DNA from 2 places in the Streptomyces lusitanus genome. Region 2 is predicted to be linked to the other one. Evidence: riboswitches for the same ligand, from Rfam matches in the RefSeq annotation. Region 2 holds a riboswitch; the other holds the start of a gene.
What was found. A riboswitch is a leader RNA that binds a small molecule or an ion and turns the genes downstream of it on or off. The one in region 2 is predicted to bind thiamine pyrophosphate.
Positions count from the first base shown of each region.

Region 1: another riboswitch for thiamine pyrophosphate. It lies ahead of thiO (glycine oxidase ThiO); the one in region 2 lies ahead of ACFOSY_RS09200 (thiamine ABC transporter substrate-binding protein).

Region 1 is NZ_JBHRWL010000011.1:487,222-510,389, forward strand. It holds gene ACFOSY_RS20190 (class II 3-deoxy-7-phosphoheptulonate synthase) at 1-713, shown strand, start outside; gene ACFOSY_RS20195 ((2Fe-2S)-binding protein) at 870-1,121, shown strand; gene bfr (bacterioferritin) at 1,151-1,669, opposite strand; gene ACFOSY_RS20205 (sulfite oxidase-like oxidoreductase) at 1,855-2,502, shown strand; gene ACFOSY_RS20210 (deoxyribonuclease IV) at 2,531-3,409, opposite strand; gene pknB (Stk1 family PASTA domain-containing Ser/Thr kinase) at 3,465-5,393, opposite strand; gene ACFOSY_RS20220 (thiazole synthase) at 5,830-6,624, opposite strand; gene thiS (sulfur carrier protein ThiS) at 6,627-6,848, opposite strand; gene thiO (glycine oxidase ThiO) at 6,845-8,011, opposite strand; TPP riboswitch at 8,009-8,120, opposite strand; gene ACFOSY_RS20235 (NAD(P)/FAD-dependent oxidoreductase) at 8,216-9,454, shown strand; gene ACFOSY_RS20240 (Rv2175c family DNA-binding protein) at 9,544-9,909, shown strand; gene thiE (thiamine phosphate synthase) at 10,368-11,042, shown strand; gene metF (methylenetetrahydrofolate reductase [NAD(P)H]) at 11,157-12,080, shown strand; gene ACFOSY_RS20255 (SCO2102 family sporulation regulator) at 12,137-13,096, shown strand; gene ACFOSY_RS20260 (phytoene desaturase family protein) at 13,146-14,639, opposite strand; gene ACFOSY_RS20265 (TetR/AcrR family transcriptional regulator) at 15,114-15,743, opposite strand; gene ACFOSY_RS20270 (YhgE/Pip family protein) at 15,779-17,863, opposite strand; gene ACFOSY_RS20275 (ATP-binding cassette domain-containing protein) at 17,835-18,770, opposite strand; gene ACFOSY_RS20280 (SAV_6107 family HEPN domain-containing protein) at 18,963-19,529, shown strand; gene ACFOSY_RS20285 (methyltransferase) at 19,643-20,413, shown strand; gene ACFOSY_RS20290 (DUF3040 domain-containing protein) at 20,701-21,105, shown strand; gene ACFOSY_RS20295 (transglutaminase TgpA family protein) at 21,273-23,168, opposite strand, start outside.
Region 2 is NZ_JBHRWL010000005.1:98-8,034, reverse strand. It holds gene ACFOSY_RS09220 (LAETG motif-containing sortase-dependent surface protein) at 1-327, shown strand, start outside; gene ACFOSY_RS09215 (maleylpyruvate isomerase family mycothiol-dependent enzyme) at 394-1,191, opposite strand; gene ACFOSY_RS09210 (ABC transporter ATP-binding protein) at 1,216-2,391, opposite strand; gene ACFOSY_RS09205 (ABC transporter permease) at 2,392-4,047, opposite strand; gene ACFOSY_RS09200 (thiamine ABC transporter substrate-binding protein) at 4,044-5,129, opposite strand; TPP riboswitch at 5,210-5,315, opposite strand; gene rlmN (23S rRNA (adenine(2503)-C(2))-methyltransferase RlmN) at 5,340-6,446, opposite strand; gene ACFOSY_RS09190 (DUF4365 domain-containing protein) at 6,759-7,793, shown strand.

The DNA.
Region 1 (23,168 bases), on a different contig from region 2:
CGCTGAACTTCATGCGGGCCTGCGGCGCGGAGCCGGAGGAGTTCAAGACCGTCGAGTTCTTCTCGTCGCACGAGGCGCTGCTGCTGGACTACGAGTCGGCGCTCACCCGCGTGGACTCCCGGACCGGGCAGCTGTACGACGTGTCGGCGCACATGGTGTGGATCGGTGAGCGCACCCGGCAGATGGACCACGCGCACATCGAGTTCGCCTCGCGGATCCGCAACCCGATCGGCATCAAGCTCGGCCCGACCACGACGGCCGAGGAGGCGCTCCAGTACATCGACCGTCTCGACCCGGACCGGGAGCCCGGCCGGCTGACGTTCATCGTCCGGATGGGCGCGGACAAGATCCGTGACAGGCTCCCCGAGCTGGTGGAGAAGGTCACCGCGTCGGGCGCGACCGTGGCGTGGGTGACGGACCCGATGCACGGCAACACCTTCGAGGCCGCCTCCGGGCACAAGACCCGCCGCTTCGACGACGTGCTCGACGAGGTGAAGGGCTTCTTCGAGGTCCACAAGGAGCTGGGCACCCACCCGGGCGGCATCCACGTGGAGCTCACGGGCGACGACGTCACCGAGTGCGTGGGCGGCGGCGACGAGATCTTCGTCGACGATCTGCACCAGCGGTACGAGACGGCGTGCGACCCGCGGCTGAACCGCAGCCAGTCGCTCGACCTGGCCTTCCTGGTCGCGGAGATGTACCGGGACCAGTGACCGGCCGGTCCGCCCGGCGGTCGTCGGGGGTGGGGCGTGTCTCACACGGGATCACGCCCCACCCCCCCTTTTGTGCCCTTCGAGGGCGCAGGTAAGGTTAGGTTTGCCTCACCGGCGGAGGGTCGGTACGGCACGACCCTTGCTCTTCGTCGGGAGGTGACCCGCGTGTTCGTCTGCAGCTGCTTCGGCGTGACCGAGGAACAGGTGAAGCGTCACGCGGAAGCCGGTGCCTGCACGCCCCGGCAGATCGCCTCCGCCTGCAAGGCCGGCACCGACTGCGGCGGCTGCGTCCGGCGCATCCAGGCGCTGCTCGGCCGCGGCGCCTGCCCCCGGCGGCAGCTCGTCGACCAGGGCGGGCAGCAGCCGCTCGCGGCAGAGGTCGCCGCGGAGGTCCCGGAAGCCGCCTAGGCGGCCTCCCACGTGCTCCGGCGTCGTCGTCAGGGCGACTTGAAGCCGTGCGTCCCCGGGCCCGAGGGGTCCGGCTGGGTCTGCTCGATCACCGTCGACAGGTAGAGCGCCTCGCCCAGTTTGTCGATCAGCTCCAGCTGGGTGTCCAGGTAGTCGATGTGGTGCTCCTCGTCGGCCAGGATGGCCTCGAAGATGTTGGCCGAGGTGATGTCGTTCTTGCTGCGCATGACCTCGACGCCCCGGCGGAGCCGGTCGATCGCCTCGAGCTCGATCTCCCGGTCGGCCCGGAACATCTCGGTGACCGTCTGCCCGACGCGGACGTGGAACAGCCGCTGGTAGTTCGGCAGGCCGTCCAGCAGCAGGATGCGGTCCGTGAGCAGCTCGGCGTGGCGCATCTCGTCGAAGGACTCGTCGCGGGTGTACTGGGCCAGCTTGTACCAGCCCTTGTGGTCCTGGAGCTTGGAGTGCAGGAAGTACTGGTTGATCGCCGTCAGCTCGGCGGTCAGCTGCTCGTTGAGGAACTCGATGACCTCGGGATCGCCCTGCATGGCACGGGCTCCTTCCGCGTGGGGGAAATGTGCGGGTCGGGGCGCATGATTGCACCGGTGATAAAGATCGTCCAGTAAGTCTTGACTTAGTAAGTAATTCCATACTTGGCCGGTTCTGGCACTGAATGACCGAATCTGCGGGGCCCGGTTCAGGGGCATGGCCACCGGTCTGTCAGGATGGAGACATGGGTCAGCCGGCGGAACGCGAATCGGGGGAGCGCGCGACACGAGGAGCGGCGGATCTCCAGCTCCCGCCGGGGCAGCGGCTCCAGAAGGGCTGGCCGGTCACCCACTACGGGCCGGTCCCCAAGTTCCGCCCGGAGCGCTGGGAGTTCCGCGTCTTCGGCGCCACCGCCGACGGCGAGAAGCACTGCTGGAACCACGAGGAGTTCACGGCGCTGCCGTACACCACCGTCGAGGCCGACCTGCACTGCGTCACCAAGTTCAGCATGGTCGGCGCGGAGTGGGGCGGGATCCCCGCGCGCACCGTCGTGGAGATCGCCCCGCCCGCCCCCGACGTCACCCATGTGATGGTCTGGGCGGAGTACGGCTTCAGCTCCAACCTGCGGCTCGCCGACTTCACCTCCGACCGCACCCTGTTCGCCACCCACAAGGACGGCGAGCTGCTCACCGCCGAGCACGGCTTCCCGCTGCGCCTGATCGTGCCCCACCTGTACGCGTGGAAGGGCCCCAAATGGGTCCGCGGCATCGAGTACATGACCGCCGACCGGCGCGGCTTCTGGGAGGAGCGCGGCTACCACAACCTCGGCGACCCCTGGAAGGAGCAGCGCTACTCCTACCAGGAGGAGCCCGGGGACGGCCCCGAGCTCTGACCCTCTCCCACAGGTTCGCCCGTACGGCTCAGCCGTCGCGGAGCTTCTTCAGCCGCTCCACGTCCGCCGCGTGCCCCTCCTTGCCGCCGGGCGTCTCGATCACCAGCGGCACGCCCGCGGTCGCCGGGTGCGTCATCAGCGCCCGGAACGCGTCCTCGCCGATGTGCCCCGCGCCGATGTTGGCGTGCCGGTCCTTGTGCGCGCCGACGACGTCCTCGGAGTCGTTGGCGTGGATCAGCCTCAGCCGCCCCTCGCCGACGGTCGCCACCAGCTCGTCCAGCGTGCGGTGCGCGCCGCCGGGCCCGGCCAGGTCGTGCCCCGCCGCGAAGACATGGCAGGTGTCCAGGCACACCCCGAGCCTCGGATGGGCGTCCAGCACCTCGACGTACGGGCCCAGGTCCTCCACCAGCGAGCACAGCGAGGCGCCCTGGCCCGCGGTCGGCTCCAGCAGCAGATACGGGTCGTCGTCGCGGGTCAGCTCGTCCAGCAGCGGCAGCAGACGCTCCCGTACCTGCCGCAGCGCCACCGCGCGCTCCCGTCCCCCGGTCGCGCTGCCGGTGTGCACCACCACTCCCAGCGCGCCGATCGCCCGGCCGCGGCGCAGCGAGTGCCGCAGGGACTCCACCGACCGCTCCACGGTCGCCGGGGTGTGGGACCCGAAGTTGATCAGATACGGGGCGTGCACGTACGCCGGCATCGACGCCTCGGCGCAGGCCGCGCGGAACGCCTCGTCCTGGAGCGGGTTGCCGGCCGGCGTGGCCCAGCCGCGCGGGTTGGCGACGAAGACCTGCACGGTCTCCGCGCCCAGGTCACGGGCGTAGGACAGGCCGACGGAGTGCAGGCCGCCGGCCACGGGCACATGACTGCCGATCGGGTTGCGGGCGGGGCCGGACGGGTGACTCTTCACCCGTCAAGGGTGTCACGGACGAGCGGGTCACCCGGACGGCCCCCCGCCGTCCGTCTCAGCCGATCTCGATCGTGATCGTCGAGCCCTTGGGGGCGGTGTCGCCGCCGTCCACCGACTGGCCCTTGACCGTGTCGCGGAACAGGCCCAGCAGGCCGCGGTCCTCCTTCACCGCGAACCCGGCCTCCTCCAGCTTCCGCCGGGCCTCGTCCACCTTGTCGCCGGTCACGTCCGGCACCTCGATCATCTCGGGGCCCTTGGACAGGGTGAGGGTGACCGTGTCGCCCTCGGCGACCTCCTCGCCGGAGCCGGGGGACTGCCGGGCGACCTGGCCCGCGTCGTGCTCGGAGTGGACCCGCCCGTCGGCGATCCGCACCTTCAGCCCGGCCTCCTTCAGCTCGGCGCGCGCGTCCTCGGGGTCGTCCCCGGTGACGTCGGGCACGTCCACCGGGCTGCCCTTGCTCACCGTCAGCGCCACCGCCGTGCCCGCCCGGACCTTGGTGCCCTTGCCCGGCCCGGTGGAGATCACCGCGCCCCTGGGCACGGAGTCGCTGAACTCGCGGGTCACCATGCCCGGCTCCAGACCCTCGTCCTCCAGCAGCGACCGCGCCTTGTCCAGCGGATAGCCGTCCAGGTCGGGCACCCGCACGGTCTGCGGGCCCTTGGACACGGTCAGGGACACCGAGGCGCTGCCGCGGACGCGGGCGCCCGCCGCCGGGTCGGTGCTGATCACCTTGCCCCGCTCGACGGTGTCGCTGTACTTCTCCGTGACCTCGCCGACCTCCAGCCCGGCATCGGCGAGCCGGTCGCGGGCCTCCTGCTCGGTCTTCGACAGCACCGGCGGGACCTTGGTGAACTGCCCGGAGTTGATGTACCAGACGCCCGCGCCCAGCCCCAGCACCAGCAGCACGGCCACGACGATCGCCGCGGGGCCGCGGCGCAGCCTCGTGCGGCGCCGGGGCGGCAGCGGCGGGGGCGACCGGAAGCGGCTGGTGCGGTTCACACCGTCCGCGCCGTCGTCGTCCTCGTTCACGGGAAGGGGGCGCGGCACGGTGAGCGAGCGCGGGATGACGCTGGTGCGGTCGTCGGCGTTGTCGTGGACCGAGGAAACCGCCTGCGGGGGCATCGCGTCGAGCTGCTCGTCGGTGAGCCGGCCGCGCGCCTCGCGGGCCAGCGCGAACAGCGCCACCGCGTCGGCCGGGCGGGCCTCCGGGGCGCGCGCGGTCGCCGCCGCGACCAGGGAGTCCAGCGCGGGCGCCAGACCGGGCACCACCGCGGAGGGCGGCGGCACGTCGTCGTGGAGGTGCTTGTAGAGGACGATCGCGGGCGAGTCGCCGTCGTGCGGCTTCTCGCCGGTCAGCATCTCGTACAGCAGGATGCCGCAGGCGTACACGTCGACCCGGGGGTCGGCGGTGCCGTGCTCCATCTGCTCCGGGGCCAGGTACGACACCGTGCCCAGCACGGTGCCCGAGGTGTTGGTGACCGTGTCCACCGAGCGGACCAGCCCGAAGTCGGCGACCTTGACCCGGCCGTCGTCCCCGATCAGCACGTTCTCCGGCTTCATGTCGCGGTGCACGAACCCCGCCCGGTGGGCGGCGCCCAGCGCGGCCAGCACCGGCTCCAGGATGTCCAGCGCGGCCCGCGCCTGGAGCGCCCCGCGCTCGCGCAGCACGTCCCGCAGGGTGCAGCCCGCGATGTACTCCATCGCCAGGTAGACGTACCCACCGTCGGCGCCCTGGTCGAAGACCTGGACGACGTTCGGATGGGCCAGCCGGGCGACGGACTTCGCCTCGCGGATGAAGCGCTCCACGAAGCCGGCGTCGGAGGCCAGCGAGGGGTGCATCACCTTGAGCGCGAGGATGCGGTCGAGGCGGGTGTCCAGGGCCCGGTAGACCGTGGCCATCCCGCCGACGGCGATCCGCGCCTCGACGCGGTAGCGGCCGTCGAGCACCTGCCCGACCAGCGGGTCCTGAAGGGTCGTGTCCACGCAGCGAGTCTACGAGTCCGCGACGACAGCCCCGGCCCGTTCAACCGCCGTTGGAGCGGACCTGTGACCTGTGTTACCCGACCGCGTCCGAACGAGGGCCGGCCGACGGGCCGTGACACGTCCGGATCACGCCCGGCCGGCCGGGCCCGAAGCACGGCCGACGCGCGGGCCGTGGCGCGTGGGGATCGGGGCCGGCTCGCGGGTCGTGGCCGGTCCTGGTCACGGCCGACCCCGGGTCATGACGCGTCCGGGCCACACCCGGGCGGTGGGCCGTGGCGCGTCAGGACCGCGGGCGGCTCGCGGGTCGTGGCCGGTCCGGATCGCGGCTGGGGAGCCGCCTCCGGATAACGGCCCGCCCGCAGTCCGGGACGCGGCCGGGTCGCGGCCCGGCAGCGGTCGGGACGGGGGCGGGACGCGGGTCGGGGTGGAGCGTGGGTCAGAACGCGGGCCGCTCCGGGTCCAGCGCGGCCCGGCCCTCCACCGGCGAGGACGCCTGCGCGAAGTGGCGCCGGGGGATGCGCCCCGCCCGCCGCGCGAGCCGCCCCGCCTCCACCGCGCCCCGCATCGCCGACGCCATCAGCACCGGCTCCTGGGCCCGGGTCACGGCGGACGCCAGCATCACGCCCGCGCAGCCCAGCTCCATCGCCAGCGCCGCGTCCGACGCGGTGCCCGCGCCCGCGTCCAGGATCACCGGCACGCCCGCCCGCTCCACGATCAGCTCGAAGTTGTGCGGGTTGCGGATGCCGAGCCCCGAGCCGATCGGCGAGCCCAGCGGCATCACCGCCGCGCACCCGACGTCCTCCAGCTTCCGCGCCAGCACCGGGTCGTCGTTGGTGTACGGCAGCACCGTGAACCCGTCGTCGACCAGCGTCTCCGCCGCGTCCAGCAGCTCCACCGGGTCCGGCAGCAGGGTCCGCTCGTCCGCCACGACCTCCAGCTTCACCAGGTCCGTGCCCAGCGCCTCCCGCGCCAGCCGCGCGGTGAGCACGGCCTCCCCCGCGGTGAAGCAGCCGGCCGTGTTCGGCAGCACCTCCACACCCAGCTTCCGCAGCACCGACAGCACCGACCCCTGCACCGAGGGGTCCACCCGCCGCATGGCGACGGTCGTCAGCTCGGTGCCGGACGCCACCAGCGCCCGCTCCAGCACGTCGAGACTCGGCGCCCCGCCGGTGCCCATGATCAGCCGGGACGTGAAGGTCCGGCCGCCGAGGACAAGGGGATCGTCGGCCATGGTCAGCCTCCTTGGACGGCGGTGAGGACCTCCACCCGGTCCCCTTCGGACAGGGGGGTGGCGGGCCACTGCGCGCGCGGGACGACGGTTTCGTTGAGGGCGGCGGCCACCCCGGAGGGGGCCGCGGTGAGCGACCTGACGACGAGGTCCAGGGCCGTGCCGGGCGGGAACCGGCGGGGCTCGCCGTTGACGGTGACGGTGACCGTGGGGACCGGGGCGTTCATACGGACTGCTCCGCGAGGACGGGGGCGCCGAAGCGCCGGGGGGTGAACGGGAGGGCCTCGTCGGGCAGCTCGCCGGTGGCCAGCACCCGCGCCATGGCGTCGCCGGTGACGGGCGTCAGCAGCACGCCGTTGCGGTGGTGACCGGTGGCCAGCAGCAGCCCGTCCAGGCCGGTCGGGCCGAGCAGCGGCGCGTTGTCGGGGGAGCCGGGGCGCAGTCCGGCGGTCGTCTCGGTGAGCGGCAGCTCGGTGAGGCCCGGCACCAGCTCGTGGGCGTCGCGCAGCAGCTCGTACACGCCGCCCGCGGTGACCGTGGTGTCCCAGCCCATCTCCTCGCTGGTCGCGCCGATCACCAGCTCGCCGCTCTCGCGCGGCACCAGGTAGACGTGGCTGCCGCGCACCACCGCCCGCACCGTGCGGCTCAGGAACGGCTCGGGGAGGTCCGGCATGGTCAGCCGCAGCACCTGCCCCTTGACCGGCCGCACCGGCGGCAGCACCTCCGCGGGGACGCCCGCCAGCCGCCCGCTCCAGCTGCCCGCGGCCAGCACCACCTGCCCCGCGGCCAGCTCCTCACCGGCCGCGGTGACGACGCCGCGCGCCCGGTCGCCCGTGACGACGAGCCGCTCGGCCCAGGCGCGGTGCAGGGTGACGCCGGACAGCTCGCAGGCGGTCACCAGCGCGGACGCCAGCCGGCGCGGGTCGATCTGGTGGTCGCCGTCCACCCGCAGCCCGCCGCGCACACCCGGCGCGAGCATCGGCTCCAGGCGCCGGCACTCCCGTCCGGTCAGCCACTGCGAGTCCAGGCCGGAGCGCTGGTGCAGGGCGTGCAGCTCACGCAGATGGGCGCGGTCGTCGGCGTCCAGCGCCACGGCGAGGGTGCCGCAGCGGCGGTAGCCGAGGTCCTGGCCGGTACGGTCGGTCAGCTCGGCCGCGAAGTCGGGATAGCGGCGCGCCGAGGCCAGGTTCAGGCCGAGCAGCGTCTGCTCGCCGTGGTGCAGCTCGGTGACGGCGGCCAGCATCCCGGCCGCCACCCGGGCGGCGCCCCCGCCCGGATCGGGGTCCACGACGGCCGTGGCGAGCCCGGCCTGCGCGGCCCGCCAGGCCGTCACCAGACCGATGATCCCGCCCCCGACGACGAGGACGTCTGCGGTACGCGTGGGCGACATGGGCGTCCAGCCCCTCCCTTCGCCGGCATGACCCGGATCAGGTTCGTACGGTCGGAGGCCGCCAGCCTCCCTCTCAGCCCGGTGCGTCCGGGCTCCCGCGAGTGCGTGTACGCGGGCCACCCTAGCCCGCGCCGCGCCGCACCCGTAAGGGACCCCGCGCGGCAGCCCTCCGGCGCGGCGGGCACGGGTGTCTATGGTGAGCGGGTGAGCGAGCAGACGCAGGAACAGGGAGGGGCCGCGCCGCGCCGGGCCGTGGTGGCGGGCGCGGGCATGGCGGGCGTGCAGACCGCGGCGGCGCTGCGGGAGCGGGGCTTCACCGGCGAGGTGACGCTGATCGGGGCGGAGCCCCACCAGCCGTACGACCGGCCGCCGTTGTCCAAGGCGGTGCTGCTCGGCACCGCCGAGAGCTCCGCCTTCGACGTGGACTTCGAGGAGCTGGGCGTCGCGCTGCGGCTGGGCTGCGAGGTGACCGGCCTGCGCCCCGGCGACCACGAGCTGGACACGGAGGCCGGGCCCGTCCCGTACGACGTGCTGGTGATCGCCACCGGCGCGGAACCGCTGCGGCTGCCCGGCGCGGAGGGCGTCCCCGGGGTGCACCTGCTGCGCACCCTCGACGACGCCGAACGGCTGCGGCCGGTGCTCGCGGCGCAGCACGACATCGTGGTGGTGGGCGCGGGCTGGATCGGCGCGGAGTTCGCCACGGCGGCCCGTGAGGCGGGCTGCGCGGTCACCGTCGTGGAGGCCGAGGAACGGCCGCTCGCGGGGGTGCTGCCCGCGGCGGTGGCCGCGCCGATGACCGCCTGGTACGCCGAGGCCGGCGTCACGCTGCGCACCCACGCGCGCGTGGCGCGCGTCGAGCCCGGCGCCGTGCTCCTCGACGACGGCACCCGGCTGCCCGCCGGCGCGGTCGTCGTCGGCATCGGCGCCCGCCCCGCCACGGCCTGGCTGGCCGGCTCCGGGATCGCCCTCGGCACCCACGGCGAGGTCGTCGCCGACGCGCACCTGGCGACCTCCCTGCCCGACGTGTACGCCGTCGGCGACTGCGCCTCCTTCCCGTCCGCCCGCTACGGCGAGCGCCTCCTCGTCCACCACTGGGACAACGCCCTCCAGGGGCCGCGCACGGTCGCCGCGAACATCGTCGGCGAGGGGCGCGAGGCGCGCGAGGTCTACGACCCCGTGCCGTACTTCTGGTCGGAGCAGTTCGGGCGGTTCGTGCAGTACGCCGGGCATCACGCGGACGCCGACCGCACGGTGTGGCGCGGGGACCCCGCCGACCCGGCGTGGAGCGTCTGCTGGCTGCGCGGGGACCGGCTGGTCGCGCTGCTCGCGGTCGGGCGGCCCCGGGACCTGGCGCAGGGGCGGCGGCTGATCGAGTCGGGCGCCGCGCTGGACGCGGAGCGGGTGGCGGACCCGGCGCGACCGCTGAAGTCGGCGGCGGCCTGACACCTTGCCGGCGGAATCCGGGGCGACGCGTCCGCCCGGTGGGACGGGCCTGGCTTCCGACTGTCGGTGGCAGGTGGCAGGCTTGTCCCGTGACCGAGATTGACGCAAAGATCGATGCTCTCGTCCCCGCCTGGCTCACTCTCCCCGACATCGCCGAGAAGCTCGGCGTCGAGGTGACGCGCGTCCGGCAGCTGGTCAAGGAGGGCCAGCTCATCGCCGTACGCCGGGGTGAGAACCGTGCGCTGCACGTTCCCGCCGCCTTCATCGACGAGGACAAGGTCGTCAAGGGCCTGACCGGAACGCTGACGCTCCTGCGGGACGACGGGTTCACGGTCGAGGAGATGCTGGAGTGGCTTTTCACCCCCGACCCCAGCTTGCCGGGCACGCCCGCGCAGGCTCTCGCGGAGAACCGCGGCACGGAGGTGAAACGCCGAGCCCAGGCCCTCGCCGTCTGACCCCGCGGGGTGCGACGCCCTGAAGGGGCGCGGGGAACTGCGCGACCAGCCCCGTGCGACCCGCACCCGGCGTGCAACAGCCCCCGGCACCCCGGTGGCCGTACGGGGTGGGGCGCAGGCCCGCTGAAGGGGTGCCGCCTGCGCCCACCCGTGCCGCCCCAAGCGGCACGACTGCCCGCAGTCGGCAGGGGGCAGCGCCCCTTCAGGGGCGCGGGGAACTGCGCGACCAGCCCCGTGCGACCCGCACCCGGCGTGCAAGAGTCCCCGGCACCCCGGTGGCCGTACGGGGTGGGGCGCAGGCCCGCTGAAGGGGTGCCGCCTGCGCCCACCCGTGCCGCCCCAAGCGGCACGACTGCCCGCAGGCGGCGGGGGCGCGCCCCGTAGCGAACCCCACCGCATATGGTTCCGGCGGCGGGCCGGCGACGGATGCGCCTACGAGACGACCCCGGGGGGACCCCATGTCAGATAGTCCGCGTGACGACAGTCCGCGTAACCGGCTCGCGGAGGCCCGCGTTTACCTGTGCACCGACGCCCGCCGGCGCCAACGCGACCTCCCCGAGTTCCTCGACGCCGTGCTCGCGGCCGGCGTCGACATCGTCCAGCTGCGAGACAAGGGCATGGAGGCCGCCGAGGAACTCGAGCACCTCGCGGTCCTCGCCGACGCCTGCGCCCGCCACGGCAAGCTGCTCGCGGTCAACGACCGCGCCGACGTCGCCCACGCCGCCCGCGCCGGCGTCCTCCACCTCGGCCAGGGCGACCTGCCCGTGCCCGCCGCCCGCGCGATCCTCGGCGACGACATCCTGATCGGCCGTTCCACCCACGCCGAGTCCGAGGCCGCCGCGGCCGCCGTCCAGCCCGGCGTGGACTACTTCTGCACCGGCCCCTGCTGGCCCACTCCCACCAAGCCCGGCCGCCCCGCCCCCGGCCTGGACCTCGTCCGGTACACCGCCGCCCTCGGCACCGACCGCCCCTGGTTCGCGATCGGCGGCATCGATCTCGCCAACCTCGACCAGGTGCTGGACGCCGGCGCCCGCCGCGTGGTCGTGGTCCGCGCCCTCACCGAGGCGGACGACCCGGGCGCCGCGGCCGCCGAGCTGGCCCGCCGTGTGCGGGAAGCCAGCGACGCCGGCTGACTCCGACGCCACCGGCGTCTCAAGTTTGTCCACACTGTGGACACCAAGGCGGCAAATCAGACAAATATCCCGCTTCTGGTTGGGGGTCCGCCGACCCGTGGCTACGCTGCCCGTATGGCCCTCGGAACCGCATCCACCAGGACGGACCGCGCACCCACCGTGCGCGACATGCTCGCCGGCGGGAAGACGACGTACTCGTTCGAGTTCTGGGCCCCGAAGACGGAGAAGGGCGAGCGGAACCTCTGGAACGCGCTCCGCAGGATCGAGGCCGTCGCGCCCAGCTTCGTCTCCGTCACCTACGGTGCGGGCGGCTCCACCCGGGCCGGCACGGTGAAGGCGACCGAGCAGATCGCCGCCGACACCACCCTCACCCCGGTCGCCCACCTCACGGCGGTGGAGCACTCCGTCGCCGAACTGCGCAACATCATCGGCCAGTACGCCGACGCCGGGATCCGCAACATGCTCGCCGTGCGCGGCGACCCGCCCGGCGACCCGATGGCCGACTGGGTGCCGCACCCGCAGGGCCTCACCTACGCGGCCGAACTGGTGCGACTCATCAAGGAGTCGGGCGACTTCTGCGTGGGCGTCGCCGCCTTCCCCGAGATGCACCCGCGGTCCGCGGACTGGGACACCGACGTGGCGCACTTCGTCGACAAGTGCCGGGCCGGCGCGGACTACGCGATCACGCAGATGTTCTTCCAGCCCGAGTCGTACCTGCGGCTGCGTGACCGAGTCGACGCGGCGGGCTGCGAGACGCCCGTGATTCCCGAGGTCATGCCTGTGACCAGCGTGAAGATGCTGGAACGGTTGCCAAAGCTGAGTAATGCGGTGTTCCCCGACGCCCTCAAAGAGCGGATCCTCACAGCGAAGGACGATCCGGCGGCGGTACGCTCCATCGGTATCGACTTCGCCACGGAGTTCTGCGCACGGCTGCTGGCCGAAGGAGTGCCCGGTCTGCACTTCATCACGCTCAACAACTCCACGGCGACGCTGGAAATCTACGAGAACCTGGGTCTGCACCACCCGCCGCAGGCCTAGACCGGTCGCACGCACATACGACACACTGCGTAACGACCACTGGGAGAGGGGCGTACATGGGCTGGACGGTCCTCTACATCGCGTTCGGCATCGTCGCGCTGTGGTTGCTGGGTGAGGTGCTGCTGCAGTACAAGGCGCGCCTGCGCTGGCGGCTGCTCGCCTTCGTCGGGTTCCTCGGCGTCGTCTTCGGCGTGCTGATCCCGTCCGTGGTGGTGATCGGACTGGGCGCCGCGGCCTTCGCCGTCGGGCAGACCTACGTCACGCTGTCGTTCCGCCGCGGCTTCCAGGCCGGCTGGGCGGTCAACGCGCCGATCCTGTCCGCCGCCAAGGGCCGCGGACGCGGACGTGAGGAACCGACCCTGGAGGTCACCGGCCTCGAGGCGTCCGGCGACCGTGCCGACGCGTTCGACCCCGGCCCGGCCACGGCCGGTTACGGCGCCGACGACGACTACGACCGCGACGACGTCTTCACCCCCGCCGCCGACCGGCAGACGGCCGCGGAGACCACCGCCGTCTACGAGCCGCAGCCGCTGCCCGACGACACCGGCTCCTACGGCGTCTACGGCGACCAGGGCTACCCGGGCCAGGACCAGTACGCCGGCCAGGACCAGTACCCGGGGCAGGACCAGTACGCCGCCACCGCGCAGGCCGCCGACCCCAACTACGCCTACGACTACTCCGGTTACGGACAGCAGCAGGGTTACGACACCGGCCAGCAGCAGTACGCCGCGTACTCCGACCCGTACATCGGCAACGCCACCTACGGCGGCGGCTCGTACGACACGGGCTACACGGACCAGCAGTACGCCCAGCAGGGCTACGCGGCCCAGGACCCGTACGCGAACGGCGGCTACGGCGGCGAGACCCCGGCCGGCGGCCTGTGGGTGCCGCAGCAGCGCAGCGCCGACGACCCGTACGGCGGCGAACTCCCGCCGGAGCAGCAGTACCCGTACCAGGACGGCGGGCAGCAGCAGGGCACCAACGGCAACGGGTACGACGAGCAGTACCGTTTCTGAACGGCACCGCTTCTGAAGCCCTCTCAACCGCCCGCACCCCGGCCCGCGTTCACTGCGAGCCGCGGAAGTCCGGCCCCTCGACGACGAGTCCGGCCACCAGCGCCCCCGACATCCCCGCGTGCGGCAGTCCGCCGCCGGGGTGCGACCAGCCGCCGACGGTGAACAGCCCCGGCAGCCGGGTGCTGTTGGACGCGTGCAGGAAACGGCCGTCCGCGGCGGCGAGCGCCGGCGCCGGCACCGCGCCGCCCTCGGCGCCCGTCTCCCGCGCGACGTCCTCGGGCGTGCGCACCTCCTGCCACAGCAGCCGGTCCCGCAGATCCGGCACGGCTCGCGCGGCGGCCGTGACCATCCGCTCCGCGTACTCCTCGTACGTCTCGGCGCCGGCCGCCCCGGCGGGCGTCACCGCCGTCACCGTCACGGCCTCGTGCCCGGCGTCCGGGACCAGCGCGGGGTCGTCCGGCCGCAGCACCGTCACCGTCGGCTCGGCGGGCAGCCCGCCGCCGGACAGCGCGTCCAGCTCCGCCTCACGGTCCCGGGTGTGCACGACCGTCCGGTGGGGGGCGCCCTCCGGGCGGGCGCCGCGCAGCGCCAGCAGCACCGTCGTCCGGCTCGCCCCCTCCCGCCGGGCGGGCACCTCGCCCTCCCCGCGCAGCCGCGCGGCGCACATCCGCTCCAGCGCGGCGGGGTGCACCCCGGCGATCACCAGATCCGCATCCACCACCGTGCCGTCGGCGAGCTCCAGGCCCGCCGCCCGGCCGTCCTTCTCCCGCACCGCGGAGACCTCCGCGCCGAAGCGGAACTCCACCCGGCGCGCCAGGCACCGCTCGTACACCGCCCGCGCCAGCTCCCGCAGCCCGCCCCGCACGTACCAGGTGCCGAAGGCGTGCTCCATGTACGGCAGCACCGCCGCGCTCGCCGGCGTGGTCCGCGGGTCGAGGCCGAACGCCAGGGCGTGGCTCTCCAGCAGCGCCCGCAGCCGCGGGTCGCGCAGCTCCCACTCACCGACCTCGGCAAGCGTGGCCGCCGTGCGCAGGCGCAAGCGCCGCCGGCGGGGGACGGCCGGGTAGGGCTCGCGCCCGGCCAGCACTCCCCAGTTGGGCCACAGCGGCTCCTCCAGCAGCGGGCGGCGCGCCCGGTCCCAGGCCTCGCGGGCCCGCACCAGGAAGTCGCCCCAGCGCCGCGCCGCGTCCGCGCCCAGCGCCTCCTCAACCGCGGCGACCACGCCCGCGCGGGAGGCGTTCGGCAGGGACACGCGGGTGCCGTCCGCGAAGACGTGGTGCGACGACGGGTCGGCCTGCACCAGCTCGACGCAGCTTTCCAGCGGCTCCCGGCCCGTCTTCACGAACAGGTCCCGGTAGACGGCGGGCAGCGGCAGCAGCCCGGGGCCCGTGTCGAAGGCGAACCCGTCCCGCTCCCGGCGGCGCAGCGCACCGCCGTACGTCTCCGTCCGCTCGTACACCGCCACCCGGTGGCCCGCGACGGCCAGCCGGGCGGCGGCAGCCAGCGCGCCCGCGCCGGCGCCGATCACCGCAATCCGTGCCATGCCAGGGACTTTATCCGCCGCCGGTCAGGGCCCGTCCCTGAGTGTCCGCGCCCCCGACGGCGTGACCGTCCGGACGCACGCCGTGGTGGGCGCGGGTGCGCAGGCGTGAGTACTCGTACCTAGCCGGCGAGTTGAGTACGGCGGCGGATGGGCCCGGACCTGCGGGAACGGGAGAGTGGAGACCACGGAGAGGGGGCTCGGGCCCACGGGACCGGCGGCACGGGGCGCCGGAACGGGGGACCGGCCCGCGATCCGCTCCTTCCGCCGGCGCCGTCGGCGGGAGCGAGGCACGGGGGAACCCGGGGGAACGACCGCACGGGGTTCCACGGGGGGACGTACGGGGGAACAACGGGGGATCACGGGGGAACAGGGAGGCGCCGGCCCGGCCGGTGGCCCGCGGGGGACGCGGCCACCGCCGGACCGGCGCCTTCGCGTGTGCGGCCTGAGTCCGTGCGGATCCTGCCCGGCTCCGGGTCAGCCGCGCCCGCTGACCCGGCCCTGGAGCAGCCGCGACAGCGCCGCGTGCACGTCGTCCAGGGACCGCTCCGGCTGGAACGACTTCCAGTCCAGCGCCGCCACCAGCACCATGCCCACCAGTGCCGCCGCGGTCAGTGGCACGTCGATCTCCTCGCTGAACTCCCCGGCCGCCACGCCTGCGCGCAGCACGTCCTCGACCACCGCCACGGCCTGCTGCCGCACCACCATCAGCGTGGACTGCCAGGCCCGGTTGGTGCGCCACAGCTCCGCCACGTACAGCTGGGTGAAGGCCGGGTAGCGGTCGATGAACACCAGCCCCGCCCGGACCATCGCGTCCAGGGCGTCGACCTTGCTCCCGCCCTCCAGGGCCGTCCGCTCGGCCGCCTCCCGCAGCGAGGCGGTCAGCAGGCCGACCCCGTGCCGCAGCAGCTCCTCGAAGAGGACCGACTTGCTCGCGAAGTTGTAGTAGACGGTGCCCTTCGCGACGCCCGCCCGTTCGGCGATCTCGTCCACGGTGGTGGCGGAGAACCCCTGCTCGGCGATGAGCGTGACGGCTGCCTCGTAGAGCTTCTGCCGGGTGGCCTCGCGGCGGGCGCTGCCGCCCGGCGTGGTGCTGCTGCGTTCCATGGCCCCGATTGTCACAGGAGCGCCGGCCGGCCGGTTCACAGGCTCAGCTCCGGGTGCAGCCGGTCGAGCGTCCACACCTGCCGGCGGCGGGCCGACAGCGCGGTCAGCGCGAGCGCGCCGGCCGTGAAGGCCGCCAGCACCGCGCAGGCCGTCCACACGGGCCCGAGCCCGCCGCCCGAGATCAGCCGCCGCAGCGCCTCCACGACATGGGTCATCGGCAGGAACGGGTGCAGCGCGTTGAAGAAGTCCGGACTGGTCTGCACGGGGTACGTGCCGCCCGCCGAGGTGAGCTGGAGCATCAGCAGCGCCAGCACGAGGATCCGGCCGGCCGCGCCGAAGCGGGCGTTCAGCCACTGCACGAGCGCCGCGAAGCACGCCGTCACCAGGAACAGGAAGGCCACCGTCCCGGCCGCCCGCGTCATCCGCAGCCCCAGGCCCCAGTGCAGCACCGCCATCAGCGCGACCGTCTGCGCCACCCCGATCGCCGCCACCGGGAGCCAGCCGGCCAGCGCGATCCGCCAGGCGGAGGCGCCCGCCGCGAGCGCCCGCCGGTTCATCGGCGCGATCAGCATGTACGCCACCATCGCGCCCACCCACAGCGACAGCGGGATGAAGTACGGGGCGAAACCGGTGCCGTAGTTCGGCGCCTTGTGCAGGTCGCGGGAGACCAGGCGCACCGGGTCGGCCATCACCTCGGTGCGCTGGTCGCGCTGGGCCTTGTCGTAGTCGGGGATCTGCCCGGCGCCCTGGCGCAGACCGCCGGCCAGCTCCTCGGACCCGTCGGCCAGCTTGAACAGGCCGCCGCTCAGGTCGTCCGCGCCCGTCTTCAGCCTGCCGACGCCCTTGTCCAGGTTCCGTGCGCCGGTCTCGGCGGTGGCGAGCCCCTTGTCGAGCTTCTTCGCCCCGGCCGCGACCTTGCCGGCGCCGGCGTTGAGCTTGTTGACACGGCTGACGGCGTCGTCGAGGTCCTCGGAGAGGTGCGGGGCGCGGCCGGCGAGGGCACGCGCCTGCTTCTCCAGGGTGGCGAGCTGCCCGTCGAGCTTCTTCAGGTCCGCGCGGTGTCCGGTGACCAGGGCGGAGACGTCGTCGGCGACGGAGGAGGCGTCCGCCACCGCCTCCTTGGCCTTCTTCAGCTCCGGGCAGGCCGGGTCGGGTTCGTCGGCGTCCTCGCAGCGCTCACGGTGCAGCGTGTCCAGCGTGCCGGACGCCTCGCGGGCCTCCTTCGCGGCGGCGGGGGCCTTCTCCACCAGGGCGTCCAGGTCCTCCCGCAGCTGTCCCGCCGTGTCGGCGACGAAGCGGGCCGTCGCGCCGATGGCCTTCTCGTTCTTCTTCAGGAACGGGCCCGCCTCGGCGTTCAGCGCGTTCACCTTCCCGGCGAGCAGGCGCGTGCCGTCCGCGACCTTCGAGGAGCCGTCCTTCAGGGTGCCCGCGCCCTTGTGGAGGTCCTTCAGCCCCTTGGCCAGCTTGCCGCTGCCCGCGCGGGCGTCCTTCAGCCCGGCGGCGAGGTCCTTGGAGCCCTTCTCCGCCTCGCCGATGCCCCCGTTCAGCTTGTCGGCCCCCCGCGCCGCCTTCACCGTCTCGCCGTGGATGTCGGAGAAGGAGACGAAGATCTGGTCCAGGAAGGACCGGGAGGTCTTGGTGGACGCGGCCCGCCGCACCTCGCCGAAGACCGTCCGGGAGATCTGCCCGACGATGTAGTTGTTCGCGTCGTTGGTGCGCACCCTGAGCGCGCCGGTCTCGGGGGAGTCGCCCGAACTGGAGGCGACACGGCGGCTGAAGTCGGCGGGCACGGTCAGCGACAGGTAGTACGTGCCGTCCTCGACCCCGCGGCGGGCCTCCTCCTCGCTCACCTCCCGCCAGTCGAAGGCGGAGCTGTCGCGCAGGCCCTCGGTGATGTCGTCGCCTGCCGTGATCCGCCTGCCGTCGACGGTCGCGCCCTCGTCCTCGTTCACGAGGGCCACGGGGATCCGGTCGAGACGGCCGTACGGGTCCCAGAACGACCACAGGTACAGGGCGCCGTAGAGCAGGGGCAGCACCAGCAGCGCGACGAGCGCCGCGCGCGGGAGGGTGCCGCGCCCGAAGCGCCGCAGCTCAAGAGCGGCCAGTCGCGGCGATCGCATCGTCGGCGGCCTCCTTCCGGTCGTCGTCGGGGCCGGCCGTGTGGTCGGGGCCGTCCTTCTTGGCGGGGCCGTCCTCCTCGTCGTGGCCGGAGAGGGACTCGTCCGGCCCGTCGCCGCTCGGGCCGGCGGGGGAGCGGCCGGGCTCGTCGCCGGCGGGGGCGGCGGCCCCGCCGGTCCCCGTGCCGCGGGACCGCTCCGCGCCCGTGCGGACGACCACCGCGCCGGACGGCGGCTCGCTGCACACGGCCAGCACCGTGACCCCCGTGCCGGCGACGGACCGCAGCAGCGTCCACACCTCCTCACGCTCGGCGGCCGACAGCTTCAGGTCGGCGTCGTCGATCCCGAGCAGCCGGGGACGCCCCAGCAACGCCAGCGCCAGCGCCAGCCGCAGCGCCTCCACCCGCTCCAGGTCCCGCACCGCGGTCCGCTCGCCCTTGGGCAGGGCGCCCAGGCCGAGCCCGGCGGCGGCCAGCGCCTCGTCGACGCGGCGGCGCCGCTCCTCCCGCCGCTCGGCGCGCGGACGGATCAGCCGCCGCGGCCTCGGGAGCGCCCCCCGCGCGCCCCCGAAGCGCCGCGACAGCAGCTCCTGCTCGCGCAGATGCTCGGCCACCGTGAGTGCCGGGTCGAGGTCGGTCACCCCGGCGACGTGCGCCAGGGCGCTGCGGCGGCGTACGGCGGCCATGCGCCCAGGGAGTTCCAGCCCGCCGACGACGGCCCGCCCCTCCGTCGGCCTCATCCGCCCGGTGAGCGCGAGCAGCAGACAGGTGCGGCCCGTGCCGGACGGCCCAGCCACCGCGATCAGCGCACCGGGCGCGGCGTCGGCCGACACGTCGCGGAAGGCCCACCCCCGTGGCCCCTTCAGGCCGAGGCCGTCGGCCACGACGGCGAGTCCGCTCGGATCGTCCACGGGTCCCCCCTGGAACGTGGCGCCGGAAGCGGCGCCATCTTTTGAACTGACTGGTCAGTTCAAAAGTTAGCTCGAACGGGCGAACGAGGCAACGTCGCAGGTCAGAACGGATTGTCAGTGCCATACCGCACGATGTGCACATACGGCACGTGCCTCATGGCATGCCGTCACGAAGACGACAGGAGGTTCGTCATGGCCCACTCGTCCGCAGCCGCCGCCCGTCGGCGCCGCGCATCCGGCCCTGCCCCCTCACTGCACAACGGCCCGGCGAGCGACATCCACCCGGTGCTGCGCCGCGCCGCGGCCCCGCCCGCCGCCCTCGACCTGCTCGCCCAGGCCCGCGCCGGACTCGACGAGGCCGCCGTCCTCGACACCCCCAACGAGCGCTACGCGACGGCCCACCTGGCCGCCCTGCGCACCGCCGCCGCCGTGCTCGCCGCCCGGGGCAGGCCCGAGACCTCGCCCCGTGCCCGGGCGAAGATACGAAGCGCCTGGGAGGTGCTCCCCGAGATCGCGCCCGAACTCGCCGAGTGGAGCGCCCTGTTCGCCTCGGGCGCCCGGCGCCGTGCCCGGGCCGAGGCGGGCATCCAGGGCGCGGCGACCGTGCGGGACGCCGACGACCTGATCCGGGACGTGGCCATGTTCCTGCGCCTGGTGGAGCGGATGCTGGTGCTCCAGCCGGTGCTGCCCCAGCCCCGCCCCGACCGGGACGCCGGCCCCGACCCCGGCCCGCGCGGCGGCCTGCCCGACGCGGGCTGACCGGGAGCCCACCGGGTGACGGCGGGCCGCCGCGCAGGCCATAGGGTGGACAGCGCCTGAAACCCGATCGCCCCGCCCCACCCCAGGCGGTGCCCCGCCGAGGAGTCACCACCGTGTCGGACCCGATGCGCCCCCGCGCCGCTCTCCGTACCGCCGTTGTCTGGGACGTCCTCCAGGCCGCCCTGGAACGCAGGGTCAAGGCCACAGGACGGCAGGCCCTGGACGTCCTCGACACCGGCGGCGGCAGCGGCAACTTCGCGGTGCCCCTGGCCCGGCTCGGACACCGGGTGACGGTCGTCGACCCCAGCCCCAACGCCCTGTTCGCCCTGGAGCGCCGCGCCGCCGAGGAGGGCGTCGCGGACCGGGTGCGGGGCGTCCAGGGCGACGCCCGCGGCCTGTTCGACGTCGCCGAGCGCGGCGGCTACGACGTCGTCCTCTGCCACGGCGTCCTGGAGTACGTCGACGACCCGGCGGAGGGCGTGCGCAACACGGTGGCCGCCCTGCGCCCCGGCGGGGTCCTCAGCCTGCTCGCCGCGGGCCTGGGCGGCGCGGTGCTCGCCCGCGCCCTGGCCGGCCACTTCACGGAGGCCCGGCAGGCCCTCGGCGACCCGAACGGCCGATGGGGCGACGGCGACCCCGTGCCGCGCCGCTTCACCGCCGACCAGCTCACCGCGCTGGTGCGCGGCGCGGGCCTGGAGGCCGTCGCGGTGCACGGCGTCCGCGTCTTCTCCGACCTCGTCCCCGGCGTGCTCGTCGACACCGAGCCCGGGGCGATGGAGGCCCTGCTGAAGCTGGAGGCCGCCGCGGCCGAGCTCGCCGCCTTCCACTCGGTGGCCACGCAGCTTCATGTGCTCGGTGAGGCGGGCGGGACCGACGGGGCGTGAGCGGCCGCCCGTGACACGGCGCTGATCAGCGGCGCGTGCGGCGGCCCCGGGGCGCATGGACTGTGCCACAGGCCCCCCGAATGGCGGCTCGGAGCCGTATGATCGAGGGAGACCGCCCGGCATGACGGGTCGGCCGCCGGGGAATGACAGCCTCAGCGGACCGGTGCGTGATGGCGGACTCCGGTCGGCAATTGGCGCAGAGGGGCGGGTTTCACGGGGGCGATTCCCTGCCTATCCTGAAGGGACCCCCCGGGTCGCCCCGGCGACTGCACGATGAGGAGGACTCCGTGCCGCTCTCGGAGCACGAGCAGCGCATGCTCGAGCAAATGGAGCGAGCGCTGTACGCCGAAGATCCCAAGTTCGCGACGGCGCTCGAGGGAAGCGGGCTGCGTACGTACACCCGGCGACGGGTCTACCAGGCGGTCGCGGGCTTCCTCGTAGGTATTGCGCTCCTCATGGCCGGTATGGTCGCCCAGCAGGTGTGGCTCAGCGTCGTGGGCTTCCTCGTGATGCTGGGGTGCGCCGTACTCGCGGTGACCGGGTGGCGCAAGGCGCCCAAGCCGGGTGAGCAGGCCGCCGGTGCGGGGGCCGCGCCGCGGGCGGGCCGCCAGGGCAGAGCGCGGCGCTCGATGATGGACCGCATCGAGGAGCGGTGGCAGCGGCGCCGGGACGAGCAGGGCGGCGGCCACTGAGGCCTACGTGATCTTCTGGTTCAGGGGCGTTCACCTACGGGGTGGGCGCCCCTGAGTCGTACCCGCGGGCGGTGCGTAGTGGTTGCTCGCGCAGTTCCCCGCGCCCCTGAAGGGGCGCGGGGAACTGCGCGAACAGCACCTGACGGCCCGGGGCCGCCGACGAGACCTCAGCCGCGCTGGCGCGTAGGCAGATGCCAGTCCGGGCGCAGGGCGGCCAACCGGTCCCGCAGGGCCGCCCAGCGGTCGGACACCGCCCACACCACCCGCACGGCCGACCGCGGCGCGAGCAGCGCCCGCAGCCGGGCCCCGCGGGACGCCGAGTCCCGCAACGCCCCCGACGCGCGCCGCACATCCTCCGCCAGCCCCACGGCCGGCCGCGGCCGCGGCGCGTACAGCACCTGCTCCACCGCCCCCGCCAGCCGCCGCACCGCCGCCGCCGCGTCCCCGTCGAGCCCGCCCGTCCGCACGATGCGGTCGGCCGCCCCGCGCGGGGTCAGCGACTCGTCCGGCACGATCCCGTGGTCCCAGGCCGTGTCCGTCAGCTCCTCCCAGGCGGCCAGCACGTACGGGGCGACGTCCTCCTCCGCACGGCCGTGACCGCCGAGCCGCACCGCCCGCGTCCGCGTCCGCCACAACAGCGGCGACAGCGGCAGCGCCAGCACCAGCAGCCCGGCCAGGGCCCACAGCAGCACCACGTGCCACTTCGGACCGTCGTCGTCCACCGGCAGGGCCGCCTGCGGAGACTCGCTCTCGCAGGACCCCGGGTCGCTGCCGTCCGCCCGGCAGTCCGTGCTCTGCGACGGCGTGTCCTCCGGGTCCGAGGGCACGGCCTGCGACGGCCGGGCCGGATCCGCCGGCCCGTTGTCCTCGACGTCCGGCACGGTGTAGTCCGGCGTCGAGCCCCGGGTCGGGGTCGGCTCGAACCGCGTCCAGCCCGCCCCCTCGAAGTACAGCTCCGGCCAGGCGTGCGCGTCCCGCATCGCGACCGAGATCGTGCCGTCGGCCTGCGGGGTGCCCGGCGCGAAGCCCACCGCGATCCGCGCCGGGATGCCCAGCGACCGCGCCATGGACGCCATCGCGAAGGAGTAGTGCACGCAGAAGCCCCGCTTGTCCTTGAGGAAGCGGGCGATCGCCTGCGAGCCGCTGCCGACGTCGACCTGGGTGTCGTACTGGAAGCCGCCGCTCAGCGTGAACCAGTCCTGGAGCATGACCGCGCGGTCGTAGTCGCTCTGCGCGCCGGCGGTCACCTCACGGGCGGTCTCGTGGATCACGGAGGGCAGCGAGTCGGGCAGCTCGGTGTACTCGCGCACCAGGTCGGCCGGCGGCTCCGGGGCCCCGGCCAGCTGCTCCGCCGTGGGCCGCACGTCGAGGCTGCGCACCTCGTACGTCAGACCGCGGGTGTCCTGCCCGTGGTCGCCGACCAGCGTCATGCCGACGGGCTCGTAGCGCCAGTCGCCCCGCACGCTCACCCGGCTCGGCGGGTACGGCATCGGCAGCCAGGTCTGGCCGTACCACTCCGCGACCGAGACCGACGTGCCGACCTCCGTGAACTCCACGTCGGAGCCGAGCCCCGCCGGTGCCGGGAAGCCCTCGGGCACCTGGGTGATCGCCCGCTTCGACGGCTTCCACGTGGTGCCGTCGAAGTCGTCCAGGGACACGATGCGCAGGTACAGGTCCGAGGTGTTCTCCATCTCGGTGCGCACCGAGAACACCGCGCGGTCGTCGTCGTTGTTCAGCGAGTCCCGCAGCGACACCAGCGGGTTCACCGCGGAGATCGTGCCGCCCCCGCCGACCCCCGCGCCCACGCCCCGGCCGTTCGGGTCCAGCAGGCCGCCGTTCATCGCGGGCAGCGCCAGCGGCACCACCAGGGCGAAGCCCAGCGCCACCGCCCCGATCCGGTGACCGAACCGCGCGGGCGCCGGCGACGGCGCGTCCGGTGTCTGACGGACCCGGCCGCGGGCCGGCCCGGCGAACACCCGCCCCCACTGCGAGAGCCGGTCCCGGCCCTCGGCGAGCAGCAGCATCAGATAGCCGGCCGCGGCCAGCAGGAACCACAGCCACTC
Region 2 (7,937 bases):
AAGCCGAACCTGACCACGCCGTCGACGCCGTGCAAGGAGGACGAGGAGTCCCCGTCCCCCGAGCCCACGCCGTCGGAGGAGACCTCGGCCCCGGCCGAGGAGAGCGAGGAGCCGAGCCCGGCCCCGTCGGAGAGCACCAGCGAGAGCGCTCCCCCGGCGGACACGTCGGACAACGCCCCGTCCCCGGCCGGTGAGTCCAACCTCGCCGAGACCGGCGCCAACTCCAACACCGGCATGATCGCCGGTGTGGCCGCGGCCCTGGTCGTCCTCGGTGGCGGCGCCGTGTTCTTCGGCATGCGCCGCCGCGGGGCGAACAGCCAGCGCTGACGCCTCACGGAACCGCCTGCGGCCCGTCCCCGAACCGGGGGCGGGCCGTACGCCGTTGCCGGCCGGTCAGCCGAACGTGGCCCGCTCCAGCCAGGTTTCGAGCAGCGCGCGCTCGCCGAGCACCTCGATGCGGGGATCGTCCAGCGGGATACGGCGGTAGAAGGCGAGCAGCACCCAGGTGAGCGGCCCGCGCAGGGCGACCGTGGCCTTCTCGTGGCCGTGGCGCCAGGAGATTCCGTCCTCGTCCAGCCGGATCAGGTACTCGGCGTTCACGCCGGGCGGGGTGTCGGTGGCGTGCAGGTGGATCGTGCGCAGGGGGCCGCGCAGCCCGTGCACCGCGTCGTCGGGCAGCGTCCGCTGCGCCCACATCACGATCTCCAGCCACTCGTCGACCGCGTCGGCGGCCACCTCCGGCGCGACCTCGTAGGGCAGCCCGGCGGCGAGCGTGGCGTCCGCGCGGTGCACGGTCACCTCGTGGGTCATACGGCGGGCCCAGAAGCCGGCGTCGTCGGTGCCCGCCCAGCTCCACACGCGCGCGTCCGGCCCGGCCTCCCGCAGCGCGGAGACGACCAGGTCGCCGCTCTCCGCCAGCCAGGCGTCCAGCACGGCGGCGTCACCGCGCGCCTCGGGCCCCTCGAAGCCCGGCACGTCCTCCTCCGGGGCCTCCTTCTCCGCCCCGGTCCGCACCATCAGGGCCACCCAGCGCAGGGCGCCGCCGAGGTGCCGCACGAGCTGTTCCACGGACCAGTCGGGTGTGGTCGGCACGGTGCGGGACAGATCCGTGCCGGAGGTCACCACGGCCCTCAGCTGCCCGACCTGGTGGGCGATCTCGTCGCAGTAGCGTTCGTGGGCGAGTCGAGTCATGCCGCTCACCCTAGGCACCGGTGATCAGCCCAGGACAGCGATTTCCGCGCCGTCGAACTCCACGCCGGTGACGTCCCCGACGTCCGGCGCGTCCCGCAGGGCGCAGGCCGCCTCCAGCGCGGGCGCGTCCTCCGGCTGGAGCCGCACGGCGACATGGGTGCCGCGGAAGGTGCGCGCGGTCACCGTGCAGCGCAGTCCCTCCCCGGCCGGGACCAGCCGGACGCCGGAGGGCCGGACCAGCAGCGGCCGCGTGCCCTCGGGGGCGTCCGGGGGCACCGGCACCTTGCCCCAGGGGGTGACGGCGACGCCGTCGGCGACGGACGCCTCGACGACGTTCTCGAAACCGAGGAAGCGGGCCACGAAGGCGTCGGCGGGCCGCTGCCACACCTCGAGAGGCGTGCCGGACTGGGCGATCCGCCCGTCGCGCATCACCACCACCCGGTCGGCCAGGGCGAACGCCTCGCCCTGGTCGTGCGTCACGGCCAGCACGGTGGTGCCCAGCCGGCCGAACAGCTCGCGCAGTTCGACGACGAGCCGCTCCCTGAGCGACCGGTCGAGCTGACCGAGCGGCTCGTCGAGCATCAGCAGCCGCGGGCTGGGCGCGAGGGCGCGGGCGAGCGCGACGCGCTGCTGCTCGCCCCCGGAGAGGGCGGCGACGGCCCGCCCGGACGCCCCGGGCAGCCCGACCAGGTCCAGCAACTCGGCCACGCGCCGCGTCTGTTCGGCGCGCGGCGCGCGGTGCATGCGCAGGCCGAAGGCGACGTTGCCGCCCACGTCGCGCTGCGGGAACAGCTGGTGGTCCTGGAACATGAGCCCGACGCCCCGCCGGTGCGCGGGCACGCCCGCCTGGTCCCGTCCGTCGAGCAGGACCCGCCCGGCGTCCAGCGGCTGGAGTCCGGCGACGGCGCGCAGCAGCGTGGACTTGCCGCTGCCGCTGGGCCCGAGCACGCACACGATCTCGTGCTCGGCGACGTCGAGGCCGACGGCGTCCAGCGCGGCACGCCCGCCGAAGCGGACGGTCGCGGCCTCCAGGCTCAGCAGGCTGTCGGCGGGCGTCGGGCTGTCGGCGGGCGTCGGGCTGTCCGTGGGCGTCGGGCTGTCCGTGGGCGTCGGGCTGTCCGTGGGCGTCGGGCTGTCCGCGGGCCTCGGGCTGTCCGTGGGCCTCGGGCTGTCCGTGGGCCTCGGGCTGTCGGTGGGCATCTAGAACTCCCCCGTCCGGTCGGTCCGCAGCCGCTCCAGCACCAGCAGAGCCACGGCGCACACGATCATCAGAATCGTCGACAGGGCCATCGCCTGCCCGTAGTTGAGGTCCCCGGGCCGTCCCAGCAGCCGCGCCACGGCCACCGGCAGGGTGGGGTTGTCCGGCCGCGCGATGAACACCGTCGCCCCGAACTCCCCCAGGGACACCGCGAAGGCGAACCCGGCGGCGATCAGCAGCGCCCTCCGCACCAGCGGCAGGTCCACCTCCCGCCAGGCCCGCCACGGCGACGCCCCCAGCACCGACGCCGCCTCCCGCAGCCGCACGTCCACCGCCCGCAGCACCGGCAGCATCGTCCGTACGACGAAGGGGACGCCGACCAGCGCCTGCGCGAGCGGCACCAGGATCCAGGAGGCGCGCAGGTCCAACGGGGGTTCGTCGAGGGCGATGAGGAAGCCGAAGCCGACGGTCACCGCGGACACGCCGAGCGGCAGCATCAGCAGCGCGTCGAAGCCGCGCACCAGCCGTCCCGCGTCCCGCCGGGTCAGCGCGACGGCGGCGAGACCGCCGATCACCACGGCGATGGCGGTGGCGGCGACGGCGTAGGCCAGGGAGTTGCCGATCGCCTCGATGGGGGCGACCAGGAACACCCCGCCGTCCGCCTCGGTCAGCGCCCGGTAGTAGGCGAGTCCGGCGTCGCCGAAGGAACGCTGCACCAGCACGGCGAGCGGCAGCAGCAGGAGGACGGCGACCGTGGCGACGACCCCGCCGAGCAGCGCCCACTGTCCGGCGCCGCGCGGGCGGCGGGCGGTCACCGAGGCGTCGACCAGCCGCAGCGCGGTCTCGCGGCGCCGCACGGTCCAGGCGTGCAGGGCGAGGATCGCGCCGACGGCCACGAACTGGATCAGCGTGAGGACGGCGGCCGTGGACAGGTCGAAGAGGTCGGCGGTCTGCCGGTAGATCTCCACCTCAAGGGTGGAGAACGTGGGCCCGCCGAGAATCTGCACCACGCCGAACGAGGTGAAGGTGAAGAGGAAGACCATCAGCGCGGCGGCGGCCACGGCGGGCGCGAGCGCCGGGAGGGTGACGGTGCGCCAGGCGGTGAGACGGGAGGCGCCGAGCATCCGCGCGGCCTCCTCCTGCCGCGGGTCGAGCTGCGCCCACAGCCCGCCGACGGTGCGGACGACGACGGCGTAGTTGAAGAAGACGTGCGCGAGGAGGATCGCCCAGACCGTGGTGTCGAGGCGTACGCCCCACAGCTCGTCGAGCAGCCCGCCGCGCCCGACGAGCGCCATGAACGCGGTGCCGACGACGACCGTCGGCAGCACGAACGGCACGGTGATCACCGCCCGCAGCACCTGTTTGCCGGGGAAGTCGAAGCGGGCCAGGGCGTAGGCGCCGGGCAGGGCGATCACCAGGGTGAGGGCCGTGGAGACGAGGGCCTGCCAGGTGGTGAACCACAGCACCTGACGGATGTCGGACTGGGCCAGCACGTCCGCGATCCGCCCCGGCTGCCAGCCGCCGTCGGCCTTCAGCCCCCGGGCGACGATCGCGGCGACCGGGTAGGCGAAGAAGACGGCGAAGAACGCGCCCGGCACGGCCATCAGGCCGAGCCGGGCCGCGTTCCGGCGCCACCGGCCGGGGCGGCGCGGGCTCACTTCAGTACGAGCGAGGTCCACGACTTGACCCACTGGTCACGGTTCTCGGAGATCTTCGCCGGGTCCATGGTCCGCGGCTGCTTCGCCTGGGGCCCGAACTTCACGAACTCCTCGGGCACCTGCGCGCCCTCGCGCACCGGGTAGACGAACATGTTGAGCGGCATGTCCTCCTGGAAGGTCTGCCCGGCCATGAAGTCCAGCAGCGCCTTGCCGCCCTCGGGGTTCTTCGCGTCGCTCAGCAGGCCCGCGTACTCGACCTGCCGGAAGCAGGTGCCCTCGGCGACGCCGGTGGGCGCGGTGTCCGGCCGCGGGTCGGCGTAGATCACCTCGGCGGGCGGGGAGGAGGCGTACGACACGACGAGCGGCCGGTCGGCCTTGGCCTTCTTGCCGCCGGCCGAGCCGGAGAACTCCTCGTTGTACGCCTGCTCCCAGCCGTCGACGACCTTGACGCCGTTGGCCTTGAGCTTCTTCCAGTAGTCCTCCCAGCCGTCGTCGCCGTACTCGGCGGCGGTGCCGAGCAGGAAACCGAGGCCGGGCGAGGAGGTGGCGGCGTTCTCGACGACGAGGAGGTCCTTGTACGCCGGCTTCGCCAGGTCGTCGAAGGTCTTCGGCGGGGTCAGCTTCTTCTGCTCGAACCACGCCTTGTCGTAGTTGACGCAGATGTCGCCGGTGTCGACGGGGGTGACCCGGTGCTGGTCCTCGTCGACCCGGTACTCGGGCCTGATCCGGTCGGACCCCTTGGCCTCGTAGGACTGGAACAGCCCGTTGTCGAGGGCGCGGGAGAGCAGGGTGTTGTCGACGCCGAAGAAGACGTCGCCCTGGGGGTTGTCCTTGGTCAGGATCGCCTTGTTCACGGCCTGGCCGGCGTCGCCGTCCTCGAGGACCTTGAGCTTGTAGCCGGACTGCTTCTCGAAGGCGGCGACGACGTCCTCGGACACGGCCCACGAGTTGTGACTGACGAGGGTCACGGTCCTGGAGCCGCCGGTGCCGCCGCTGTCGTCCCCGCCGGACGACCCGCAGGCGGACAGCGTGACGAGCCCCAGCCCGACGGCCAGGACCGTGGCCTTCTTGGTGATGCCCACTTGATTCCTCCTGGAGTGACCAGGAAGAGACGCGGCCCTGCCCGGAACCCCTGGGCGGGGTGCCGGGCAGGGCGCAACAGCTCGAGTGATGACCGATCTCCCTACCCAGAATGACCTGGGCCAGGTTCGGAGGGTCTGCGGCCGGTGCCGCACTCTCAGCGCTGTGGCGCTCCCCTGTCGGAATATGCAGATGTGTTGACGCCGGTCAGACTACCGCTCGGTGGCGGCGAGCTGACCACACGCCCCGTCGATCTCCTGCCCACGGGTGTCCCGGATCGTGACCGGCACACCGTGCGCGGCGATCGCCTCGACGAACGCCTTCTCGTCCTCGGGCCGCGACGCCGTCCACTTGGACCCGGGCGTCGGGTTGAGCGGGATGAGGTTGACGTGCACGGGACGCCCCTTGAGCAGCCGCCCCAGCCGGTCACCGCGCCACGCCTGGTCGTTGATGTCCCGGATCAGCGCGTACTCGATGGACAGCCGGCGCCCGGACTTCGCCGCGTACTCGAACCCGGCGTCGAGCACCTCGCGCACCTTCCACCGCGTGTTCACGGGGACGAGGGTGTCGCGCAGCTCGTCGTCGGGGGCGTGCAGCGAGATCGCCAGCCGGCACTTGAAGCCCTCGTCGGAGAACCGGTGAATGGCCGGGACCAGCCCCACCGTGGACACGGTGATCCCGCGCTGCGACAACCCCAGCCCGTCCGGCTCGGGGTCGGTGAGCCGGCGGACGGCGCCGACGACGCGGTTGTAGTTGGCGAGGGGCTCGCCCATGCCCATGAACACGATGTTGCTGAGCCGCGCGGGCCCGCCGGGGACCTCGCCGTCCCGCAGCGCCCGCATGCCGTCCACGATCTGGTGGACGATCTCGGCGGTGGACAGATTCCGGTCCAGACCCGCCTGCCCGGTCGCGCAGAACGGACAGTTCATGCCGCACCCGGCCTGCGAGCTGATGCACATGGTGACCCGGTCCGGGTACCGCATCAGCACGGACTCGACGAGCGTCCCGTCGAACAGCTTCCACAGCGTCTTGCGGGTCGTCCCCTGGTCGGTCGACAGATGCCGCACGACGCTCATCAGCTCGGGAAGCAGGGCCTCGCGCAGCTTCCCGCGCGAGCCGGCGGGGATGTCGGTCCACTGCTCCGGATCGTGCGCGTACCGCGCGAAGTAGTGCTGCGAGAGCTGCTTGGCACGGAACGGCTTCTCACCGACCGCGGCAACCGCTTCCTTGCGCTCGGCAGGCGTGAGATCGGCAAGATGCCGCGGCGGCTTCTTGGCTCCGCGCGGCGCGACGAATGTAAGTTCTCCGGGCTTAGGCATGGCTGTACCAGTGTCGCAGATCCAGATGGGTGACCTGCGGGTGTCGGCTGCCACACCTGTCGGTGGTGGTCGTCGTTGGTCGCCCTTGAGCGGCCTCGGACGGCCCAGAGACGGCCCAACCTGCCTGTAGGTCGCCAGGTGAGCCTGGGTTCCGGCTGGCCGACGCGAGCGGGGTGAGTCGGGGACCGTGATGCGGTGAAACCGTGTCCCAGCCCACCGTCCGTTCGGCATGATCAGTCGCGTATGGGTCGGCCCTGAGGAACACCTCGCTCCGGGACCGCCGAAGAACATCACCGACAGTGGGGATTCAAGATGGCCCACAAGAAGCGTCGCAATTTCAGGCACGTAATGGAAGATGATTCTGGCGCACTATTGCGCTCCACGCTACCGCGGGAGTGGGTGCTTCACGAATACGCACCCGATTACGGCATTGACGGCACCGTGGAGATTTTCGAGCCCGTAGGCGATGATGGCGAGAGTTTCGAGACTCTGGGTGAACACATCTTCTTCCAGTTGAAATCAATCAATAAGAGCAACATTGCGACCAAGGTGGCGGTTCAACGCTCTAACCCATTGCTAGGTCGAGAGATGCTGTCCAGCAGGAAGGAAGGAGATGAACCATGGGCGGTGCGGTTCGATGCAATCACCTATGACATGGAAGTCGATGAACTGCTCACAGTCGAGGCCATGGGCGCTAGCGTTGCAGTCGTCCTATTTCTGGTCCCCCTGGATCGCAACGAGGTATACGTCGTCAACCTGACTGACTACATCGATAGAGTTCTCAATTTCGATGACCCAGAATGGCGAAGCAGAGGGACTAAGCGGATGTACATCCCGCTAGTCAATAGAGTTCCAACTCCTCCCGCTATGGCACTTCTCAGGCAGTACGGGAAGAGGGCCAAACTTATGCACCTATTCAACATGGCAACCTACCAGTACACTGCCATCTCTGAATGGTTCGACGACAGAGAGGATATAATTAATACCCTAGCGAGTCGCTTTTGTGATCGCTTGCTCGCTCTCGATGTTTGGAATGAGGACAGTTGGTCAATATTGCAGCACTATCATGACATTCTCGTCGGCTATAGAGACTTTTTTGCCGGGGACGAGTCTGCAATCAATCGAATTGGCTGGAAAAACTTCGACAACTCCTCCAATGAGACGCTCGATATGTACACGAAGATTCGCTTCACCTGGCAAGGTCTCAAATCTCTAGGACTCTCGTACGAGGACCTGGTGCGCGAGTGGGGTCTTCCCACTTACAATGGCATAAGGCACCTAGCTCTGCATGAGCTCGGTCCTGAATATAGCGAACTAGTTGAACACCTGCCTAATTATAAAGGGTGAGCCACTCCATAACCGCCGGGAGTGATACCTGAGGTTGGTGGAGTCTTAATGGTCGAGTCAAGGGCCTCTGATGGGCCGCTGGGTGCTGTCAGGCGTCGGTGTCGGCGGCCTCTTCGAGCAGGTCCATGGCGCTGTTGTGGAAGC